Regions from separate parts of the Paenibacillus sp. Mc5Re-14 genome, predicted to be linked through region 1. Evidence: predicted binding sites of a transcription regulator. Region 1 holds the regulator's gene; the other holds the start of a gene.
What was found. The regulator NrdR, encoded in region 1, represses ribonucleotide reductase genes. The targets are predictions, from matches to a motif close to AACACNATATATNGTGTT.
Positions count from the first base shown of each region.

Region 2: the regulator NrdR is predicted to act here: its motif matches at 2,001-2,018, upstream of nrdI (class Ib ribonucleoside-diphosphate reductase assembly flavoprotein NrdI).

Region 1 covers NZ_CVPD01000001.1:662,092-665,501, forward strand. The annotation lists gene BN1546_RS03000 (GNAT family N-acetyltransferase) at 1-64, shown strand, start outside; gene BN1546_RS03005 (alpha/beta hydrolase family protein) at 48-1,052, shown strand; gene BN1546_RS03010 (GNAT family N-acetyltransferase) at 1,039-1,365, opposite strand; tRNA gene BN1546_RS03015 (tRNA-Lys) at 1,698-1,770, opposite strand; tRNA gene BN1546_RS03020 (tRNA-Ala) at 1,782-1,857, opposite strand; gene nrdR (transcriptional regulator NrdR) at 1,987-2,454, opposite strand; gene BN1546_RS03030 (alpha/beta-type small acid-soluble spore protein) at 2,560-2,784, shown strand; gene BN1546_RS03035 (lytic transglycosylase domain-containing protein) at 2,903-3,410, opposite strand, start outside.
Region 2 covers NZ_CVPD01000001.1:507,668-511,077, forward strand. The annotation lists gene BN1546_RS02200 (MFS transporter) at 1-788, opposite strand, end outside; gene BN1546_RS02205 (GNAT family N-acetyltransferase) at 791-1,351, opposite strand; gene BN1546_RS02210 (DUF2500 domain-containing protein) at 1,411-1,776, opposite strand; gene nrdI (class Ib ribonucleoside-diphosphate reductase assembly flavoprotein NrdI) at 2,184-2,543, shown strand; gene nrdE (class 1b ribonucleoside-diphosphate reductase subunit alpha) at 2,530-3,410, shown strand, end outside.

The sequences.
Region 1 (3,410 bases):
TCTAATGAGCTGGAAAGAACGAAACTGCAATCGAGGAGAGAACAGCATTGAAAAAAACATATAGGCTTACCCTTGGTATTGTGGCAGGTCTGGTTGTTGCCTTGATATTGATTGTTTTATATCAAAATTCCTACAAGATGATGGAAGAAAAAATACAAATTGCGACTCCCAAAGGAGTATTAACAGGTACACTGGCTTTGCCTAAGAACTACTCGGGAAAGATTGGACTGGTTGTTTTTGTCCATGGAGATGGTCCAATCAATGACACCTATGATGATGGATACAAACCACTGTGGGAAAGGTTCGCTTCTAAGGGCTATGCTTCCTTATCCCTGAATAAGCCCGGTATTAACGGCGCTCCAGGCAATTGGCTGGAGCAGAGCATGGAGGACCGGGCACAGGAGATTCGATATGCAGTTGACTGGGCCAAAACCTTACCGATGATTGATAAGCACAAAATCGGCCTATGGGGGGCCAGTCAAGCAGGCTGGGTCATTCCGAAAATCGTTAAAGAGGAGCATGATATTGCATTCAGCATCCTTGTATCGCCGGCCGTGAATTGGATTACACAAGGGCAATTTAACACCAGGAAAGAGTTGGAACAAGAAGGAGCTAGCCCGCAGCAAATTAAAAAGAGACTGGACTACGACCAAAAGATTCTACAACTACTGAAAAAACATGCTTCCTATGAAAAGTACCTAAGCATGGCCGATCCTGAGAATATAATTCCCAAAGAAAGATGGAGCTTTATAGGCAAAAATTTTCGTTCTGATTCTACGGAAGAATTAAGCTACTTAAAATCCCCAGTACTCTTGGTTCTGGCTGGAAAAGATATGAACGTAGATGTAAAAGACACCGAGCGAGTATATCGCCAAAAGATATCTCCAGAGCTGCTGTCTGTCATTCATTTGCCTGAAGTTGACCATTCCATGATGAATGAACAAATCGCACATTCCAAGTCCCTAACCTTCTTAACAGCCATATTTGCCCCGAGACAATTGGTGAATAGTGAGTACCTGAAGATTCTTGCCGATTATGTCAGTCAGCATTAAACAATGATATTCTTTTTTTCCATATTTCTTTGGAATAGGCTAATGAAAACCCCATCGAAAAGATTCTTTCTACACCTTTGTCCTTGACTCTTTTTATGGCTTCATAAATAACGGCTTTTCCAAGCCCTATTTTTCTATACTTCGGTATCGTACCTACAGGCTCCAGTATTCCTATTTTATTTAGCTCGTCGTACCAGAGAGTAGTGAAAGAAGCAACTTCATTCGCATCCGAAATTCTAAACCCGTTTGGTAATTCCAGCTTTACATCATGCGGTACATTCATATAGGACGTCGTTTCTTTCCCATCCTGCAAGATGTACCCTCTTTTTTTCAAAAGCTCCTTCAGTTGCTCTCCATCCTCGTTTACGATTATATCTAAAGTAGCTACATTCTCACCATGTAAAGCTAATTTCAATTCAGCATAATCTATTAATTCATTTAGAAATTCATTTGAAGGAACTCAACTCATTTGTAAAATATGAACTGCGTTGAAACAACGATCAAAGTTACACTCACAAACAATGGGTTGCTATTTATAATCAAACTCAATAAGCGCTCATTCAACCCTTACCTGCCCTTGGTTAGGCTGGAAACAGATCTATGAACAACAAAAAAAACGGCATTTCTGCCGTTTTTTCTAAAGAATGGACTCTCAGGGACTCGAACCCTGGACCAATTGATTAAGAGTCAACTGCTCTACCAACTGAGCTAAGAGTCCATATAAAATTATGGTGGAGCCTAGGGGGATCGAACCCCTGACCTCATCGCTGCCAGCGATGCGCTCTCCCAGCTGAGCTAAGGCCCCGTCACATGTAAATGAATTAACGTTTCAAGCGACTTCTATATCATATAAAATATTCGACCCTGTGTCAATACTTTTATAAAAAAATATAATCCTCTTTCCACCACGGCCCTAAAAAGATACAGTCAGCGATCAGTCGCTGTCTGTATCTTTGGATAACAGTGTTTTCAGTTCCTTCATAAACATATTGATGTCTTTGAACTGCCGATAGACGGACGCAAAGCGTACGTAGGCGACTTCATCCACAGGATAAAGCTGTTCCATGACTAGCTCACCAATCTGCTGGCTATCCACCTCTGTGGCTGCTGTGTTGCGAATAGCGTTCTCCACCTGAGATACGATCAGATCGAGCTGCTCGACTGAAACTGGACGCTTCTCACAGGCTCGAATGAGACCGCGCAGCATTTTATCACGGCTAAACTCTTCACGGCTGCCATCTTTTTTGATGACCATCAGTGGGGTCTCTTCCACCATTTCAAAGGTGGTAAAACGCCTGGCACACTGTTCGCATTCGCGACGGCGGCGGATGGACTTATTATCATTCGCTGGTCGCGAATCCAACACTTTCGTGCCATTGTAGGCACAATATGGGCACTTCATAATCTCATCACTTCCTTTTTCCAATAAATTCCCGAAGCTTTTTAGTAATAATTTTGTCGAAACGGATCATAATATGTTTACCACGTCGCGAGGAGGTGAACAACAATGGCACAAGGAAACAATGGCAACTCCAACAACCTGGTAGTCAGCAGATCCTCCGGTGCTCTGGAGCAAATGAAATATGAAATCGCTCAAGAGCTGGGTATCAGCATTCCTCAAGATGGATACCAAGGCAACATGACTTCCTATGAGAACGGTTCGATCGGGGGCTACATCACAAAACGCCTCGTAACGATCGCCGAACAACAATTGGCAGGTCAATACCAATAATCTCGGTAATAATCAAGAAGTAATACGAAAAAGTGTAGGGATAGGCTGCTAAAAACAGCCTGTCCTGCGCTTTTTTCATTTTAAAGCGAAAAGGCTCATATTGTCATTAACCTGTCACTTAAAACTCATTATAAATTTTTGTATATTGCCTGTAATAGTAGATGACTCGCTGTACATAATGCCGTGTCTCACCAAAAGGGATTTGCTTAATGGACTCTTCTTTGCCATCCCACACCCCTTGATCCAGCCACTCCTTAACTTTACCTGGACCAGCATTGTATGCCGCTACGATGACCACAGGATTATCCTGAAACTTCATAGACAGGTTATGCAGATACCAGGTTCCCAGCTCAATGTTGGTGCCGGGCTCGTGCTTTACACTGTCCAGCGGGACCTTCTGAATCTGGGCACTGTCCATAATCCAATTGGCGGTATTCGGCATAATCTGCATAAGCCCCAGTGCACCCTTGTGTGACTGCTTGCTGGTTTTAAAGTTTGTTTCCACACGGATAATAGACGCCACCAAAAATGGGTCCACTTCATACGTCTGAGAATATTGCCGAATTTCATCCTTATATTGAATCGGGTAAAACCATGACATCCAATTGGAATTGAGGAACAGAATC
Region 2 (3,410 bases), 150 kb from region 1:
ACATCACTGTAACGAGCGCCCAGCTTTCGAACCAGATAGCTTCCTAAAGTCATACATAGTGAATAGCCAGCCTTAATCAGCCCCATAATCCAAATCCCTTGTTCAGAAAGACCAACCAGACGTGGCTGTTGAAAGGTATTCCCCGCCGAATTCGAAAAGCTGATAAATAAACCAATGATAAACACAATCCAGATCGACTTATTTTCAAAACCGATACGGACACTTTCTCCGATAATCGTTTTAATACGAGTAGCAGATGTTTTTCGATGGGTAATATTCTTCTCTTTCATATAAAAGCAGCATAGAAAAATACACAGGATAATAGATACAATGCTGGCCACCCAGGGAAGTGAATAGTTAAAAGTTGCGAGAAAGGCCCCCAACAGACCGCAAATAAATCCCGATATGTACTGTATACTATTAGAGGTTGTAAAAAGAACTTCCATCGGCTTATCACTGTTCTCCACAATCCAGGATTCCAACGAACCTGATTGCAAGCATATTGCCAGCCCCCAAAGACTTGCGCAAACATAAGCAGCCACATGTGGTCTGTCCAAACAAACAATACACTGTAGACTAGAAAACAACAAAGCCCCATATTTGTCTGCAATAGCTCCTGTTGGTATTTCAAACAGAAAAATACTTACAAAGAATACAACCAGCAAGAAATTCGCACTTTGCAGAGAAAGTCTTTTAGCTAATAGAAATAGAATAAGCGTACTTCCCGTGATTTCACTCATAAAAAATTGCAGAAAGCTGACGGAGTAAAATAGCTTATGTGGCTTCACTTTCAGGATTCCTTCGCTTGCTCTACAGCCTCATATTCACTTCGCAACATCCCCATCTGAATAATGTCATAGTACTGTCCTTCCCTGAATAGCTTTTCCCGTAGCCGCCCTTCCTCCTTGAAGCCACATGCCAGATAGCAACGATATGCACGTTCATTGAACGCATACACCTCCAGTTCCAGCCGATGCAGGTTCAGCGAATGAAACGCAAATTTTTGTATCAGCCGGATTGCTTCCCGCCCATAGCCCTTGCCCAGATCACCGTCACGCCCGATTACAATCCCAAGGGTGGCATGCCGATTCACCCAGTTGATTTTGAATAAATCGAGTTGTCCAATATAGTCCAATGTGTCTTTATGAGCAATGATAAAGCCCTTGATCTCAGAGTTGCCGTCAATCATCATCTGTACAAACGATTCACTATTAGCTAGTGAATGCGGATAGATAAATACGTCGCTTAAACCATGTGTGATTTCCGGGTCATTGACCCATCTTCGGATATCAGGTATATCCTCCTGACGGTACTCTCTTAAAACAATTCGTGCTCCAATGATATGTGGCATCGTCAGCTTCCTCCCTATATGTATTTGTTCTGGTAATACTCTAACACCTCGCCATCCCTTTACGCTCCCATTAATCTCACAAACTCCAGAAAACGTGTACCTTTATAATGAACCTCCCCGCGATCCCCGATTACAATCATTCCGAAGTCCCTATCCTTCACCTCCAGCTCCATACGTTCACCTCCTTCAAACTCAAAGGTGATATAGTAATCGGTCGAAGCTGAAAAATCGCCCGATCCCCCACGCACTCTCGTTCGCTTATCCACAACCTTGCATGAACGTTGAACCTGTTCGGCTGCTTGATTGGAAAGGCCCGCTCCGATTGTTTTCACAATCCCCGTAATAATTACAATAGCAATAAATCCAAACACGATAAAAAAGATCATATTAAACGATTGAAATTCCATAAAAAAACTACTTTCCATCCACTTCATCCTTTCTACAGTAAAATGTAAATTTTACATTCTATTGCCCATTGACAAATCGTACATCTCCAGCCTCAAAAACTCCAATACTTTTTTAACATACTTACGAAAAAAAAGTTCTTTCGCTCTTTTCCGCACCCTGCTTGGACTTACACCGGATCTGGGTCCTCTGAGCCTCTCTAGACCGATTGACAAAACTATATATAGATATAAAATAGAGAATGTACTCTAAATATAGTGTAAAAAACGTATTTATGCCCGATATCTTGAAGATAAAGGTATGAAAATACATGTAAATATAGAGTCAAAAATCTTAAATGGCGCAGCCAGCAAGGGATTACAGCTATGATGGTCTCTTGGCAATGCCGTTTTCTTTTTTTCGTTAATTGTTAAGGAGGTTGCACACCATGCTGATTGCTTATGATTCCAAGACCGGCAATGTAAAAAGATTTATAAACAAGCTCAAGCTTCCGGCGGTTCAGATTGAGGAACAAATGACTATAGAAGAACCTTACGTACTCATTACATATACAACCGGGTTTGGACAGATACCTGAGAGGGTATCTTCATTTTTGAAAAAAAATGCACAAAACCTTGTTGGTGTAGCTGCAAGCGGCAACCGTAACTGGGGTGATAAATTTGCCAAAAGTGCGGATTTGATTGCCGACCATTATAATGTCCCCGTGATTAGCAAATTTGAATTATCTGGAACGTTCGGAGATGTAGAGCGTTTTAAACAGGAGGTGAGCCGAGTTGCGGCATATTGAATTGAACAACATGTTGATGAAACGCGATACAGACGGCTTTTTCCAATTGGAAAAGGACCAAGAGGCTGTAGCAGAATTTATGAAGGAAGTTCAAGAACGGAGTTTGAAGTTTGCTGACACAGCTGCTCAAGTGCTGTATATGATTGAGAATGACTATTACGAAAATTTCTATAACAGCTATACGGCTGATGAAATTAACGATATTTTCCATATCACTCATAGCTATAATTTTAAATTTCCTTCCTATATGGCAGCATCCAAGTTTTATACCGATTATGCAATGAAGAGTAATGACCGTAAAGTCTACCTGGAACACTACCCTGACCGGGTGGCTGCTGTCGCCCTGCATTTGGGACGCGGCAACGCCGATACGGCCCGCCTGTTGTCCCGCTCGATGATGGAGCAACGTCTCCAGCCAGCTACACCAACTTTCCTGAACGCTGGCAAAAGCCGTCGTGGGGAATTGGTGTCCTGTTTCCTGCTCGAAATGGACGACTCTTTGAACTCAATCAACTATGTACTGAACACTTGCATGCAATTGTCCAAAATTGGCGGCGGTGTGGCGGTTAACCTGTCGAAGCTGCGGTCACGCGGTGAGGCGATTAAAGGTGTAGAAGGCGCAGCAAAAGGCATTATGCCTGTGCTGAAGCTGATGGAAGATGGTTTCTCCTACGCGGATCAAATGGGTCAACGTAAAGGCTCTGGCGCTGCCTATTACAACATATTCGGATGGGACGTGCTGGAGTTCCTGGATAGTAAAAAAATTAATGCCGATGAAAGAGTACGCCTTAAGACACTTTCGATCGGATTGCTGGTGCCCAACCGCTTTTACAAGCTGGCTCAAGATAATGAACCGCTGCATGTGTT